DNA from 3 places in the Arthrobacter sp. BF1 genome. Region 3 is predicted to be linked to each of the others. Evidence: riboswitches for the same ligand, from Rfam matches in the RefSeq annotation. Region 3 holds a riboswitch; each other region holds the start of a gene.
The links. Region 3 has a riboswitch for thiamine pyrophosphate ahead of thiC (phosphomethylpyrimidine synthase ThiC). Riboswitches for the same ligand answer to the same signal wherever they lie in the genome.
Positions count from the first base shown of each region.

Region 1 (5,389 bases), 1.4 Mb from region 3:
CGCAGCCGCTCCAGCAGCTCGTCCACACGTTCCTCCCCGTGCCCCAGATGGCGCGGACCGAACATCAGCTCGTCCAGGACCCGCCCCGTGACGAACTGGTGCTCGGGCTCCTGGAACACGGTGCCGATCCGCGAAATCAGCTGTTTGGCCTTCCACGAGAACGGATCAATTCCGGCTCCCTCGGAAAGCTCGACGGCGGCGGACACCTTGCCCTCCACCGGCGCCAACAGTCCGGCGAGGGTCAGCGCCAACGTGGACTTCCCGGCGCCGTTGGGGCCGGTGACGGTCAGGGCCTGGCCGGCGCGGACCTGGGCCGTGATGCCCGTTTGCACGGGCACCGGCGGGATGGTGCGGAACCCGCGCCGGCGTGGCCGTTCACGGGATACGGCAACCTGCTCGGCCGCCAGCAGCAGCTGACCGGTATTGGCGGAACTGCCTGCCCGGGGCCGTGTTTCGGGAACGTAGCCCGGCACCCACACGCCGGCGCGGATCAGCATGCTGCGCGCCTCGGCGAGCACCTGGTCCGGCGGCCCGTCCAGGAGCACGCCGGAGGAGCCGCCCGAGGTGCCGGAGCTGCTGCCGGAGGCGCCGGCAGCCGAGCCCGGCTGCAGCACCACGATCCGGTCCACCAAGTCTTTCCAGACGGACACGCGGTGTTCCACCACCACCAGGGTGGCGCCGGTCTTGTCGAGGCAGCGGCCCACGGCGTCCCGGACCTCCAGGACCCCGGCGGGATCGAGGTTTGCGGTGGGCTCGTCCAGCAGGATCAGCCCAGGCCGCATCGCGAGGATGCCGGCCAGCGCCAGCCGCTGCTTCTGCCCGCCGGACAGGGCCGACGTCGGGTGGTCCAGCGGGAGCCCGGCCGCACTGTCCGAGCGGCCGGCACTCCGCAGCCCGACGTCGTCGAGCGCTTCCTCCACCCGCCGCCAGATCTCATCCCGCGGCACGGCCAGGTTCTCGGCACCAAAAGCGACGTCGTCGCCGAGCCTGGAGAGGACCACCTGCGTTTCGGGATCCTGCTGCATGAGTCCGGCACGGCCGCGCTGGCCGCGCGGCGCAACGCCGTCGATCAGCAGCGAACCCGTCTCGTCGGCGTCGTCCCCTTCGTCACCCAGCACCCCGGCGAGCGCGTGCAGCAGCGTTGATTTGCCGGCGCCCGAGGGCCCCAGCAGCAGCACCCGCTCACCCGGCGCGATGTCCAGGTCGAGCCCGTGGACGGCGGGTACGGCGCGGCCGGCGTGCCGCCAGCCCCAGCCACGGGCGGACACCGCGGCGGGGCGCACAGCGGAAGCGCCGGCGTCGGCGTCGGCCATCAGTTGAAGACGGCCTCGGAGAAGGCCTTCCGGGATGCGAAGGAGCTCAACACGCCTGTCTTCGCCAGGCCGCGGGTGGCGACCCAGGAGACAGCACCTGCAATGACGGCACCCGAGACGGCGCAGAAGAGGATGTAGGCGGCTTTATCGCCGGCTTCGTAGGCGATGTTCCAGCCCCACGGGAGGAAGGAGTCGTTCAGGCCGCAGAAGAGCCCCGCCCCGGCACCGGCCAGCAGGGCAGTGGGGAGGTTGAACTTCTTATAGGCGAAGGCGGCGAACACGAGTTCCGCACCGAGGCCCTGCAGGATGCCGGAGATCAGCACGGTGGTGCCGTACTGCGAACCCATCATGAGCTCACCGGTGGCGGCAACAGCTTCGCAGAACAGTGCTGCGCCCGGTTTGCGGATGATAAGCATGCCCAGCACGGCCGGAATCATCCAACCGCCGGCGATCAGGCCGGTCAGGGGCGGGTATGTGGCGTTCATCGGTGCGGAGACCAGCGCCGCACCTTGGGACCATGCCCAGAAAATAACGCCGCCGGCGATGGCGATCAGAGCCGCCACCACGATGTCCACAACGCGCCACGTATAGCTGGCTTTTTTGGTGCCTACTGTTGTCATGTCAACCTCCTGAGGTACAGGAGGGGAGGGTGTTCGCGGTTGCCGCACGGCCTGCGCCGTCCGGATCCGGACACTCTGAGAAGCTCGACTCCCTTGCGCCGGTACTAACCGGATCAGGTTCGAGGGTCTGCGGCTGTCCGCACTCTCAGCGCCCATCCACCGGCTGCATTCCTGCAGTTGCCCGACGGCGGCGCTCCCCTGTCGTGAATAATTCTGCCCTGATGGGCGTGGTCCAGTTTACACCGCAGGCGGGTAGATTGTGGGCCATGACTGCCGACCCATCCCATGTGACAGCGTTCGATCCCGATTCCAACGAGAGCCAGCCCCCGGGCTCGCTCGAGGCGTTGATTGCCCGGATCGACGCCGAGGTCAGTGAGCTGCAGTTCCCGCGGTTCACGAAGGACGATTCCCTCAGCCTGGGGCTGCTGCTGGTGGAGCTCGGCAAGACCCGGAAGCTGCCCATCGCCATCGATATCACCAAAGGTGACCAGGTCCTGTTCCACGTTGCCCTGGACGGTGCCACGCCGAACAACGAGCACTGGGTCCGGGCCAAGCAGCGAACGGCCGCACGGTACGAGATCCCCTCGCTGCTGGTGGGCCTGCGCGCCAGGCTGCGGGGCGGCCGGATCGAGGACCAGGGCTGGTATGACGAAATGGTCTACGCCGCGCATGGCGGGTGCTTCCCGGTCTACGTCACCGGAGTGGGCGCCGTGGCCACTGTGACGGTCTCGGGCCTGCCCCAACAGCAGGACCACGACCTGGTGGTGGAGGCGCTCCGGGAGATTCTGGGGTCCATGCGCCCGGCCTAGGTGCTGGCCTTGTGCTGGCTGGCGGCCTGATCGCGTTAGGCTAAAGGCAGTCCCCGACCCCGGTCACAAGGAGTTCAACCCATGAACCTGTTCATCAAGCTGCTCGGCACAGGAATCAGCCTCGCCGCCGGGTTTGCCGGCACCAAGCTGGTTAATACTGTGTGGGAGAAGTCCACCGGCAACAAGCCGCCCACAGGCAAGGGCGAGGACACCCCCACGAGCCTGCGCTCGGCGCTGACGTTCGCGCTGATCTCAGCCTCGGTCAGCACCATCATCCAAGTCCTCGCCAACCGCGGCACGCAGCGGGCCATCACCCGTTTCGCCAAGACCCAGGACATCGTCTAGCCGAGTTTTTGTCCAGATGATCCCGCTTCGTCGGCCATAAAGCGGGATTATCTGGACAAAAACTCCGGTATTAGTGCGGGCTGCCGCCGTTGGATGCCTCATCACGGGCGGACTTGGCCGCCTTCTGGACCACGGCCTCCAGGTCATCGGAGCTGAGCAGCTCGCGGTGCATGTGCTTGGTGCGATAGCCGGAGCGTCCCACCATGTGCGCGGACACCGGTACGGTCAACAGCTGGAAAATCCAGGCCACCAGCAGCACCGGCCACACCCACCACGTCCGCATCTGCAGGCCGATGGCTGCCAGGAGCAGGAACAGCCCCAGCACCTGCGGTTTGGTGGCCGCGTGCATGCGGCTCAGCAGGTCGGGGAAGCGGAGGAGCCCGACGGCGGCTGCCAGGGACATCAGGGCACCCGCCACCAGGAACACCGCCGTCACGGTATCAATCACGTTATCCATCAGGCTCGCCTCAGGACTCATGGGTCTGCTCCCGCCGGTCGGCCACGAAGCGCGCCACTGTCACGGAGCCGATGAAGCCGACCACCGACAGTGCCACGAGCAGCATCAGGTTGTTCAGGTGCCGGTTCACGGCCATGTCGATGCACAGCGCCGCGCCGAGGATGGCCAGCAGCACATCGGAGGCCAGCACCCTATCGAGCAGTGAGGGGCCCCGGGCGATCCGGATGATGGCGCCGGCCGCGGCCAGCGAAAGGATGACTGCCGTGACAGCCAGGACGATCTGCATCATGCCGGGTTCTCCTGCCGCACTGCTTCGAGTTCTTCCTTCGTGCCCATGATGCGGATCAAGCCGGCTTCGATGGAGCGGACTTCCGCGCGCAGGCTCTCCACGTCCTCGGCGGTGCTGATATTGAGCGCGTGCAGGTACAGGGTGGACGTTGAACGGTCCACTTCGACCACCAGGGAACCCGGGATCAGCGAGATCACGTGCCCCACGGCGGTGACGATCAGGTCCTGATGGCTCCGCAGCGGGACCGCGACAACTGCGTTGATCACTTTCGGTCCACGGACGGCCGCCAAGTACATGACTTCAATGCTCGCTGCCGCCACCCGGCCGAGGAACCGCAGTGCGAAAGGCACTGCGTGGACGATATTGAACCTGCCGCTGAGTTCCACCGGCGGCAGGTAAAACATCCGGGCCACCAGCACGGCCAGCAGGGCGCCGAAAAGCAGGTTGCCGGGGCTGAAGTCCTGCCAGAGCGCACCCCAGACGATCACCAGCCACACCAGCAGGGGCAGTTCCTGGCGCAGGGAAATCCGGCGGCGGCTCATTCGCCCCCACCCGCTTTCAGCGCCAGTGGTGGAACTATGGTGTCCTCGCCGAGCACGGCCTGGATGTAGGAGGACCTGTCCAGCATCTCCTGGGCCGCCTGGTCCGCGACCTTGAACAGCGGGCCGGCGAAGACAGTGAGGGACACCCCAAGCACCACCAGCCCCAGGGTTGAACCCACCATGGTCCGGGGCAGCAGGGTCACGCTGTCGCGGCCGGCCCGGCGGCCGGTGGCCGATTCCTCCGGCATCGCCAAGAGGACGGGGTCGGGGTGCTCAGCGTCCGAGGGCTTGCGCCAGAACGCACGGTTCCACACCCTTGCCACCGCCAGGAGTGTCAGCAGGCTGGTGACCACGCCGCCGATCACCAGGGCATAGGCGAGCGGAGTGCCCAGTTCGATTCCGGCCTGGATCAGGCCTACCTTTCCCAGGAATCCGGAGAACGGCGGGATTCCGGCCAGGTTCATCGCCGGCACAAAGAACAGGAGTGCCAGGAGGGGCGAAAGCTTGGCCAGGCCCGCCAGCCGGTCCACGGAGGAACTGCCGCCACGGCGTTCGATCAGGCCCGTGACCAGGAACAGGCTGGTCTGGATGGTGATGTGGTGGGCCACGTAGAACACGGCAGCGCCCAGCCCGGCCACGGAGGACATCGCCAGGCCGAACACCATATAGCCGATGTGGCTGACCAGCGTAAAGGACAGCAGACGTTTGATGTCGCTCTGGGCCAGGGCGCCGAGGATTCCCACCACCATGGTCAGTAGCGCCACCACCATCAACGGAGTGTTCAGGCTGTCGCCGGGGAACAGCAGGGTCTCGGTGCGGACCATTGCGTACACGCCCACTTTGGTGAGCAGGCCGGCGAAGACGGCGGTGACCGGGGCTGGCGCGGTGGGGTAGGAGTCAGGCAGCCAGAACGACAGCGGGAACACGGCCGCCTTGATGCCGAAGGCCACCAGGAGCATCACATGCAGCAGCGTTTTTGTTCCCTCGTCCAGGTCCGCGAGCTTGATGGCAAGG
Region 1 covers NZ_CM155271.1:3,910,775-3,916,163, forward strand. Annotated here, with positions in the region: gene AC1MCD_RS18415 (ABC transporter ATP-binding protein) at 1-1,313, opposite strand, end outside; gene AC1MCD_RS18420 (ECF transporter S component) at 1,313-1,933, opposite strand; TPP riboswitch at 2,006-2,143, opposite strand; gene AC1MCD_RS18425 (heme-degrading domain-containing protein) at 2,200-2,742, shown strand; gene AC1MCD_RS18430 (DUF4235 domain-containing protein) at 2,824-3,087, shown strand; gene mnhG (monovalent cation/H(+) antiporter subunit G) at 3,158-3,565, opposite strand; gene AC1MCD_RS18440 (MrpF/PhaF family protein) at 3,555-3,833, opposite strand; gene AC1MCD_RS18445 (Na+/H+ antiporter subunit E) at 3,830-4,375, opposite strand; gene AC1MCD_RS18450 (Na+/H+ antiporter subunit D) at 4,372-5,389, opposite strand, start outside.
Region 1: another riboswitch for thiamine pyrophosphate. It lies ahead of AC1MCD_RS18420 (ECF transporter S component); the one in region 3 lies ahead of thiC (phosphomethylpyrimidine synthase ThiC).

Region 2 (5,389 bases), 340 kb from region 3:
GCGGGAGCCCAGCTCGACGCCGTCGATGACAAGCGGGTCGGTGTCCGCCGAGGTGGTGCCGGTGCTTAAGTCGTTAATGACTGTCATGGTGTCAGCCTCCCTGGACTGCGGTGACCAGTTCCACGCTGTCACCATCGGCGAGCGCCGTGACGAACCACTGGCTGCGCGGTACTACTTCTGAGTTGCGGGCAACGGCGACGCCAAGTTTCTGCCCGTCTGTGGCCTGGCCGTTGGCGGCGAGGGGACGGCCGGTGATCTGGCTGACCAGGGTGGTGATGGAGGCGTCGCTCGGCACGGCATGGGGCGAGCCGTTGAGGGTGATCTTCATGCTGTTTCCTTCGTGAATTGAAACGCGGCTGGGGGCTGGCTGGAAAACCTGTCCGGGTTGAGGGCCTGCCATCGCGGATCTTCTTTGCCGTCCAGCAGGTCGCGGCAGATGACTGCCGCTGCCGGAGCCAGCAGCACGCCGTGACGGTAGAAGCCGGTGGCAATGATCAGTCCCGGAACGGTTCCTGAGCCAGGAGCGGGGACCCGGCCCAGCAGGGGCGCGTTGTCCGGAGTCGCGGGACGCGCCCTGGTGGTGCATTCGAGGAGCTCCAGCTCGGCGACGGCGGGCAGCAGGACCTGCGCGTCACGCAGCAACTGGTACACGCCGCCTGCGGAGACGGCCCGTCCCGCGCCGACCATATCTCCCGCTGGGGGCAATGCGTCCTCACGCTGGGTTGCGCCGATCACCACCGTGCCGTCCTGCCGGGGAACGATATAAACCGGCACGCCATGGACCAGGCCGCGGACTGTGGACGTCACCAACGGACGCAGGTGCCGGGGAACACCGAGCCGCAGGATGTCGCCGTAGACGGGCCTCAGCGGCAGCTGCATCCCGCCCGGCAGGCTCCCCAGGGCAGCCGCCGAAAGGCCGTTGGCCACGATGGTCTCCCCCGCCAGGACTGTTCCGCCACTGGCCAGTTTCACCCCGCTGACCCGGCCGTCCTCCCAGAGAAGCGCGGCGGCGCGGTGACCAACGGCGAACCCTTGCCGGGCGCCAACCACGGCGGTGCCCGCGTCCGAATCGTGGCCGGCCAGGACTTCCCGCAACGATGCGACCAGCCTCCGCGGGTCCACCTGATGGTCCGCCGGGATCTCCAGGGCACAGGAAATGGCCGGACTGAGCAGCGGCTCCTTGCCTCTCGCTTCCCGGACCGTCAGCGTCTCCACCAGCAGTCCGTTGGCCTGCTGGACGGCCCTGAGGTCCATGAGCGCGCGGCGGTCCGCTGCGTCGGCACCGACGGCGAGGGTCGGCGTCGTCAGGTAGCCAAAATCCCCTGCCCCCGCCCGTGCAAGGGTCGCCGCGAAGGCAGGCCAAAGGTTCGAGGACTCGAGCATCAGCTCCAGGAGGCCTTCCTCCTGGTAGTGCAGCTCGCTGACGGGCGCGAGCATTCCAGCGGCCGCCCAGCTGGCCCCTGAACCCGGTTCGTCATCGATCACCACCACGGAGCGGCCGGAGAGCCGTGCCTCCCAGGCGATGCAGTGGCCAATGACTCCGCCACCGATCACCGCCACATCGGCGTGCAGGACGGGACTGTTCACTCCGCTGCCCGCGGCAGTGTCAGATGTGCTGGCGGGCGCGCCGCCGGATGGGGGGACCATGTGTTTCCTTCCCTACGCCGGTACTAGCCGGATCAGGTCAAGCGGTCGGCTCTCATGCCCTCTCAGCCCTGCCGCTTTATGACGGCTGCGACGGGCTCCCGCAGTACTCGCCCAGTTTAGGGGAACTATGGTGGTTTCCATGAACGTGTCCTCCAGCCCCAGCATCCTCCCCAGCACCACTGTCCAGGAGTCCGGCGGCGGCCTGCCCCACAGCGCCAGGCTGTACCTGTGTACTGATGCACGCCGCGACCGCGGGGACTTTGCTGAGTTCGTGGACGCGGCGTTTGCCGGTGGCGTGGACATCATCCAGCTCCGCGACAAGGCCATCGAGGCCGCCGAGGAGCTGGAACTACTGACGGTCCTTCAGGCGGCCGCAGCCCGCCACGGACGGCTCTGGGCAGTCAATGACCGCGCCGACATCGCCATGCTGTCCGGCGCGCCGGTCTTCCACGTCGGCCAGAAGGACCTTCCCGTGGCCTCCGCACGAACCCTGCTGGGGGCCGGCGCCGTGGTGGGGCTTTCCACCCACACCACGGAACAGATCGAGGGCGCCATCCGGCTGTCGTCATCGGTGACTGCCGACGACGGTCTCGACTACTTCTGTGTGGGACCGGTGTGGGCCACCCCCACCAAACCCGGCCGGGCCGCCGTCGGCCTTGACCTCGTTCGATATGCGGCGGACGCCGTCGCTGCCTCCGGAACCCAAGCCGCGCTCCCCTGGTTTGCAATCGGCGGGATCGGCCTGGACAACGTTGAGCAGGTTGTGGCGGCAGGCGCCAGCAGGATCGTTGTGGTTCGCGCCATTACCGAGGCCTCTGATCCGGCAGCAGCTGCCGCGGCCCTCCTGGCCGCCTTGGACGCCGGCGCTGCCTGAGAATCGAGCGCGCAACTCCTGAGATCCCGCGCGCAGCGGGGCGGGGCGTGCGCGATCCCGCGAAATCGAGCTAACCTGACTTTTGTGTCCCATCATCGGTTGGCCCCCAACGTCCATGAGAAGAACAACGCCCTCGCAGCAGCCCTGAGTGCCCTGCGGACTGAACTGGAACTGCCCGGGCCTTACCCGGCCGAGGCGGTCCGGGACGCCGAGGCGGCCGTGGCCGCTCATCAGCTGCCGGCCGCTGACCTCACGGACGTTGAGTTCCTGACCATCGATCCGGCATCGTCCACGGACCTTGACCAGGCACTGTTCATCGAGCGTTCCGGCGAGGGCTACCGGGTGCTATACGCCATCGCCGACGTGCCCTCGTTTGTCCGCCCCGGCGGCAATCTGGACGCCGAAACCCGCCGCCGCGGCCAGACGTTCTACGCCCCGGACGGCCGGATCCCGCTGCACCCCGAGGTCATCAGCGAGGAGGCGGGCAGCCTCCTGGCCGATCAGCTGTGCGCGGCGTTTGTCTGGGAATTCGGGCTCGACGACGCCGCCCACGTTGGCAGCGTGTCCGTCCGGCGGGCCACCATCCGCAGCCGGTCCAAGTTGGACTACAAGGGCGTCCAGGCCGAGATCGACGCCGGCACAGCCAACCCCGTGCTGCAGCTCCTGAAGGAAGTGGGCCTCAAACGCGTTGAACTGGAACGCCAGCGCGGCGGCGCCAGCCTGAACATGCCGGAGCAGGAAATCGTCCAACTGCCCGACGGCGGCTACCGGATTGCGGCGGCGCCCCAGCTTCCGGTGGAGGACTGGAACGCCCAGATTTCGCTGATGACCGGAATGGCGGCCGCGGACATGATGCTGGCGGGGAAGGTCGGCATCCTGCGCACCATGCCCGCCCCGGACGAGCGCTCCCTCCGTCATTTCCGGCTCCAGACTGTGGCCCTCGGCAAGCCGTGGGACGGGAAAACCAGCTACGGCGAGTACCTTCGCAGCCTCGACCCCACCGAGCCCCGCCAACTGGCCATCCTGCATTCCGCAGGCATGCTGTTCCGCGGAGCAAGCTACACGGCGTTTGACGGCACCGTCCCCGAAGCTGCCATCCAGTCGGCCATCGGTGCGGCCTATGCCCACACCACGGCGCCCCTCCGGCGGCTCATCGACAGGTTTGTGCTGGTGATCTGCGAAGCCCTGAGCAACGGCAAGCCGGTCCCCGGCTGGGCGCGGGAAGCCCTGCCCACCCTGCCGGAAATCATGGCCGCATCCGACCAGCTGGCAAGCCGGATGGAACGCATGGCACTGGACACCGTGGAAGCTGCCCTCCTGGTCAACCACATCGGCCAGGAGTTTGATGCGATTGTCATTTCCGGGTCCAAGCCGCAGAAAGACAACGGCAACGGCGCCAAAAACGGGAACGGCGGGAAGAACGGGAACGGGAAGAACGGCAACGGCCCCTCGGGTATCGTCCAGATCGCCGAGCCGGCCGTGACAGCCCGGTGCGCCGGCGACCTGGAATCCGGTACCACGGTGCGGGTGCGCCTGATCTCCTCCGATATCGCCGCCCGTGAGGTCCACTTCGAGCTTCTGGCCTGAGTTGCCTGCCCGTGCGTCAAGGGCCAAAAGCCGGGATTCGGGGTCCGTACGGCTAGACTGAAGAAGTAGATATGGATGCCCGGTCGTTGATTTCCTTGATTTTGAATTCAACAAGCCCGCCCCTACGCGATCTTGAGACAGACCCGCTGGTCACCAGTGCCAGCATTTAGATAGCCCGCGATCGGCTTCCACTGGATTTGCTTGCGCGCCCGAGCGTGCTCCGGAGCGGCCATGTTGGCCGGCCCGTTGAGCAGGCAGCGCCAATGCCCAAATGAATAAGGAAACTCACCTGTGAGTGAATTGCATACCCACCAGCTCCTGACGGACGACTCCGGCATCGAAACGATCGAACCTGAAGAGACCATCATCTCCGACGAGAAGCCGCATGAAATCGCGGAAAAGTCCTTCGCCGATTACAACGTCCGCGCGGACATTGTCGAGTCCCTGGCCGACGCCGGGATCACCCACCCGTTCCCCATCCAGGCCATGACCCTGCCGGTGGCGCTCTCGGGCCACGACATCATCGGCCAGGCCAAGACCGGTACGGGCAAGACCCTCGGCTTCGGCATCCCGGCGCTGCAGCGCGTTGTGGGGCCGGACGACGCCGGTTTCGACAAGCTCGCCGTTCCCGGCGCACCGCAGGCCCTGGTCATCGTGCCCACCCGCGAGCTGGCCGTCCAGGTAGCCAACGACCTCCAGACCGCTTCGCTCAAGCGCAACGCCCGTATCACCACCATCTACGGCGGCCGCGCCTACGAGCCCCAGGTGGAGGCCCTGCAGAAGGGCGTCGAGATCGTGGTCGGAACCCCCGGCCGCCTGATTGATCTGTACAAGCAGAAGCACCTGAGCCTCAAGAACGTCAAAATTGTCATCCTCGACGAAGCCGACGAAATGCTGGACCTTGGTTTCCTGCCGGACGTCGAGACGCTGATCGCAGGCACCCCTGCCGTCCGCCAGACGCTGCTGTTCTCCGCCACCATGCCCGGCCCGGTCATTGCCATGGCCCGCCGCTACATGACACAGCCCACCCACATCCGGGCAGCTGATCCCGAAGACGAGGGCCTCACCAAGCGGGACATCCGCCAGCTCATCTACCGCGCCCACAGCATGGACAAGGTTGAAGTTGTTGCCCGCATCCTGCAGGCACGGGGCCGCGGCCGCACCATCATCTTCACCAAGACCAAGCGCACTGCCGCAAAGGTGGCCGAGGAACTGGTGGACCGCGGCTTCGCCGCCGCCGCCATCCACGGCGACCTCGGTCAGGGCGCCCGCGAGCAGGCC
Region 2 covers NZ_CM155271.1:2,853,385-2,858,773, forward strand. Annotated here, with positions in the region: gene AC1MCD_RS13320 (thiazole synthase) at 1-87, opposite strand, end outside; gene thiS (sulfur carrier protein ThiS) at 92-328, opposite strand; gene thiO (glycine oxidase ThiO) at 325-1,647, opposite strand; TPP riboswitch at 1,640-1,759, opposite strand; gene thiE (thiamine phosphate synthase) at 1,787-2,521, shown strand; gene AC1MCD_RS13340 (RNB domain-containing ribonuclease) at 2,606-4,108, shown strand; gene AC1MCD_RS13345 (DEAD/DEAH box helicase) at 4,400-5,389, shown strand, end outside.
Region 2: another riboswitch for thiamine pyrophosphate. It lies ahead of thiO (glycine oxidase ThiO); the one in region 3 lies ahead of thiC (phosphomethylpyrimidine synthase ThiC).

Region 3 (5,389 bases):
AACAAACCGGTCGGCCGGAGCGTCAGTGAGCACCTGGACCGTCACTTCCCCGCGGATTCCGTGCGGTTTGCCGATTCGTGCCACCTGAAGCTGCATCTGTTCCTCTGTTCCGGTTGTGGGATGATCCACGGTGTTCTGATGAAAGCACTCCGGCCCCTCCACCTTGACGGGTGGAAGGGCCGGAGCAAAAAACTGATACTGCCGAGCGCTTAGCGGCGGCGGTCGGTGTCGACGACGTCGACCCTGACCGGTTCGCCGTCTGCCAGTGCCGCCACAACGGTGCGCAGTGCACGTGCGGTGCGGCCCTGGCGGCCGATCACCCGTCCCAGGTCGTCCTGATGAACACGGACCTCGAGGGTGTCCCCGCGGCGGTTGTTCTTCGAGCTGACCTTGACATCTTCCGGCGAATCAACGATTCCCCGGACCAGGTGTTCGAGCGCTTCTGCCAGCAATCTACTCAGCCTCGGTGGCTTCTGCTTCGGCCGGAGCCTCGGCTGCGTCAGACTGCTTTGCCTTCTTGGTGATGGCTTCCGGGATGATCACGGAACCCTTTTCCGGGGCAACAAAGGCAGCCTTGGGAGCCTTGGTCTTCAGGGTGCCTTCCTGACCCGGCAGGCCCTTGAACTTCTGCCAGTCACCGGTGATCTTGAGGATCGCGGCAACCTGCTCGGACGGCTGTGCGCCGACGCCGAGCCAGTACTGGGCACGGTCCGTGTCGACCTCGATGTATGAGGGCTCTTCGGTGGGGTGGTACTTGCCGATCTCTTCGATGGCACGGCCATCACGCTTGGAGCGTGCGTCCATGACGACGATGCGGTAGTACGGTGCGCGCATTTTGCCAAAGCGCTTAAGGCGAATCTTTACGGCCACTTTTGTGGTCACTCCTGTTTCAGAAAAGGGTTGAACCGACGTTCTGCACCCGTGGGGCGGGCCGTACTTGAGGGTTCGAAGGACAGGATCCGGACGCGGAGAGAGGGGCCACGCAGATCGAGTACCTGTTTATTGTGCCAGATCAGCGCCAGGATTTCGACTTGACACGTCGGGATGGGGCAGACCGGCGGACGCGGCGGCCTCTTGCGGGTCTAGGATGACCAGACGTACAAACCGGTGCGATCGGCGTCGTCGATTCCGCCGGCGAGCTCGGCAAGCTGCTGGACATACGTCCGGGCGTCAGCCGCGCCGAAGGGCATGTCGTCCTGGGCGGCCCATTTTTCGGCCACGTCATCCAGCACGTTGCCCTCGCCCTCAGTCTCATAGGTGAGGAGGTCCGCGAGAGCCCGGACCATGGCCGGCGGAACTCCAAGGAGGGAGTCGCTGGAAACGTCAACCATGGCGAGTTCGTACCCCTCACCACCGGCGTGGACCGCGGCCCCGGCGAGATCGCCCAGCTGTTCGATTTCGAAATCACTGACGCCAGGTATCCGCAGCGCGGGGCCGGACGGCGAGCCGCCGGCATCGAGGACGCCGGCGCGCTTCAGCGCGGCGTCGTGGGTAGCTACAAAGATTTCAGTGAAGCCCATGGGAACAGCCCTCATTCCGTCGACGGTGCGGCCCAGACGGGCAGCATAGGGTGCCGCCCCGGCCGTTCGAAATCAGCCTAGTGCATGGCAGCCCGCACTTCCGGCCACCGGTCTCAGCGGACAGCAACCCGGATGTTGTTACGCCAGGGATCCTCGAACCGCAGCTCGGCGCCAGTGTGGTGGGAGGCCACCCCGGCGACCTTCAAGCGGTCAGCGAGGGCTCCGACGTCGTCACCGGAAGCCACCTCGATGAGCACCTCGCCAAGGCCCAGAGTGTCTTTGCGCGGCCCGGCACCGCGGCTGTTCCAGACATTCATGGCCATGTGGTGGTGATACCGGCCGGCCGAGACAAACAGGGCCTGGCCATGCCAGCCTGCGGTCTTTTCGAAGCCCAGGGTGCCCACGTAGAAATCGTGCGCGGACTGGACATCCCCCACCTGGAGGTGGATATGGCCCACGCCCGCTTCGGTACCCAGCTGGCCCTCCAGGGATGCCTGGGACAGGTGCTGCTCGAGGTAGCGCTGCGGCGGCAGCGCCAGGCTGTCCATCACCACTTCGGTGCCGTTCCAGGACCAGTTTTTGCGGGGGCGGTCCCAGTAGAGCTCGATACCGTTGCCCTCGGGGTCGTTGAAGTAGAAGGCCTCGCTGACAAGGTGGTCGGCACTGCCGGTGAAAAGCCGGGGATCGAACTGGGCGGCGGTGGCCACGGTGGCAGCCAGCGCAGCCTGGTCGTCAAAGAGCAGAGCCGTATGGAAGAGCCCGGCCTCTCCCCTGCCCGGCAAGTGCAGGGACGGCGCGGGCGCCAGGTGGACCAGGGGGCGGTTGAGGCGGCCAAGGTAAACGCCACCATCCTCTTCGGCGACCACCTCCAGGCCCAGGGCGCGCTGGTAGTAATCCGTCATCAGCTTCATGTCGCCCACCTTGAGCATCACTGTGCCCATGGAGAGGTCGGCAGGTAGAAGATCCTGGTTGGTGGCTTCTGCAGTCATGTGAACGCTCCCGATCCGCCGGCCTTCGGGATTGAAGACCGTTATGCCTCTAATTTACTTGAAGCTTCAATTTAATTCAAGTGTTCCGAAGGATCCCGCATCGGCTGTGGTAGCTTCGTCTTGACCACACGGGTGCCCTTGCAGGGGCTGAGATCGGGCTGACGCGGCCTGCGACCGTTGAACCTGTCCGGGTAATGCCGGCGAAGGAAGTGAGTATTCCCTTGAGTACGCAAAAAGCATGGCCCATTCCTGCCCAAAATGCGACAGCCACCGGCTTCGCGGGAGCGGAAGCGGGCACCGCACGGGCCGAATCCCCATCGACGCCGGCCCAACCCGTGGAAAGCCGGTCCTTGGAATCCCACTCGCTGGCGTATATCAGCGATGGAAGTACCGGAATCAGGGTGCCCGTCACCGAAATCGCCCTCGACCCGTCACCCAACGGCGAGGAGAACGGCCCCTTCCGGGTCTACCGCACGGCCGGTCCCGGCAGCGATCCGGTGGTGGGGCTCAGCCCGTTCCGGTGCGCCTGGATCGAAGCGCGCGGTGACACAGTGCCGTACAGCGGCCGGGAACGGAACCTGCTCGACGACGGCAAATCGGCCGTCCGCCGCGGCGCCGCCTCCGCGGAGTGGAAGGGCGAACAGCCGGTGCCCCGCCGCGCCGTCGGCGGCAAAACCGTCACGCAAATGCACTATGCCCGCCGGGGAATGGTGACGCCCGAGATGCAGTTCGTGGCCCTCCGCGAAAACTGCGACGTGGAACTGGTCCGCAGCGAAGTGGCCGCCGGCCGCGCCATCATCCCGAACAACATCAACCACCCGGAATCCGAGCCCATGATCATCGGCAAGGCCTTCCTGGTAAAGATCAACGCCAACATCGGCAACTCGGCCGTCACCAGCTCCATTGCCGAGGAGGTGGACAAACTGCAGTGGGCCACGCAGTGGGGCTCGGATACAGTGATGGACCTCTCCACCGGCGACGACATCCACACCACCCGTGAATGGCTCATCCGCAATTCACCCGTGCCCATCGGGACTGTGCCGATCTACCAGGCGCTGGAGAAAGTCAACGGTGAGGCCAACAAGCTGACGTGGGAGATTTTCCGCGACACCGTGATCGAACAGTGCGAGCAGGGCGTGGACTACATGACCATCCACGCCGGCGTGCTGCTGCGTTATGTGCCCCTCACCGCCAACCGCGTCACGGGCATCGTCTCGCGCGGCGGGTCCATCATGGCCGGCTGGTGCCTCGCCCACCACCAGGAGAACTTCCTCTACACCCACTTCGATGAGCTGTGCGAAATCTTTGCCCAGTACGATGTCGCCTTCTCCCTGGGTGACGGGCTGCGCCCGGGAGCGACGGCGGACGCCAATGACCCGGCCCAGTTCGCCGAACTGGACACCCTGGCCGAGTTGACCCAGCGGGCTTGGGCCTTCGACGTGCAGGTGATGGTGGAGGGCCCCGGTCACATCCCGTTCCATCTGGTCCGGGAGAATGTGGAACGCCAGCAGGAGCTGTGCAAGGGCGCCCCGTTCTACACACTGGGGCCGCTGGTGACTGACATCGCACCCGGTTATGACCACATCACCTCGGCCATAGGAGCCACCGAAATCGCCCGGTACGGCACCGCCATGCTCTGCTACGTGACGCCGAAGGAGCACTTGGGCCTGCCCAACAAGGACGACGTCAAGACCGGCGTGATCACGTACAAGATCGCTGCCCACGCTGCCGACCTCGCCAAGGGCCACCCGGGAGCCCACGAGCGGGACGATGCCCTGTCCAAGGCGAGGTTCGAATTCCGCTGGCGCGACCAGTTTGCGCTGTCCCTGGATCCGGTGACCGCCGAGGCGTTCCACGACGAGACCCTGCCGGCTGAGCCCGCCAAGACCGCGCACTTCTGCTCCATGTGCGGTCCGAAGTTTTGCTCGATGAGGATCAGCCAGGACATCCGGGACGAGTACGGCTCCGCTGATGCCCAGGCTGCCATTGCCGGGATTTACAGCGGCATGCGGGAAAAAAGCGAGGAGTTCCTGGCCAGGGGCGCGAAGGTATACCTGCCCGAACCGCAGGTCCCCCGGCCCGCCGGGGCCGTGCCCTCAGGAGGCCTGGACTGAGTGTGACCGGCTGACGTCGGCAATGAAGGACCGGATGGCACGGTCGCCTTCAACTGAATCCTGAGGCCGGTGCCCGCCCGCGGCAATGCGGTGCAGGGCGCCGGTCTCCTTCAGGTAACCGGCGATCTCCTCATAAAGCGGCTCCCATCCGCCGGTCAACACCATGGTGGCGACGCCCGGCACAATGTGCAGCGGAGCTTCCCACGAGGGTGCCTGCAACCGGAGCCGGCGCGCCGAACGCCGCTCCTCCGTGGACGCAGGCTCGTGAAGATCCACGGCGAACATGCGCCGGACGTATTCGCGCTGGAAGTCGTCGTCGCCCAGTTGATGCCTGACATCGAAAAGCGGTTGCATGAGGGCACGGTGCGCGGCCGTGGCGGGCAGCTCAGCAGTCAACGACAAACACGCCGGCTCCACAAGCGTCAGTGAGTACACCAGATCCGGGCGTTGGACGGCTGCCAACATGGCGGAAATAGCACCCTCGGCATGCGCTACGATATGACCGCCTGCTGCCCCCCGGCCATCATCCGCCAAGGATTTCAGCACGATCGCGGTGTCCGCATCAAAGGAGGATTCAACCGGTTCAGCGACGGGGTCGAAACCATGCCGCCGCAGGAAAAGTGCATCGTATTTCAGCGCCATGCCGTGCTGCCGCGGCCAAGCCGCCGCACCGAAGGGTCCGGCGCCGTGCACGAACACTATCCTCTGCTTGAACATGACCCAACCCTATTCCACGGCAGTGACATCAAAAGTAAGTAGCAGCAGG
Region 3 covers NZ_CM155271.1:2,516,651-2,522,039, forward strand. Annotated here, with positions in the region: gene rimM (ribosome maturation factor RimM) at 1-96, opposite strand, end outside; gene AC1MCD_RS11845 (RNA-binding protein) at 210-452, opposite strand; gene rpsP (30S ribosomal protein S16) at 454-870, opposite strand; gene AC1MCD_RS11855 (hypothetical protein) at 1,083-1,520, opposite strand; gene AC1MCD_RS11860 (VOC family protein) at 1,634-2,509, opposite strand; TPP riboswitch at 2,628-2,735, shown strand; gene thiC (phosphomethylpyrimidine synthase ThiC) at 2,845-4,623, shown strand; gene AC1MCD_RS11870 (alpha/beta hydrolase) at 4,606-5,340, opposite strand.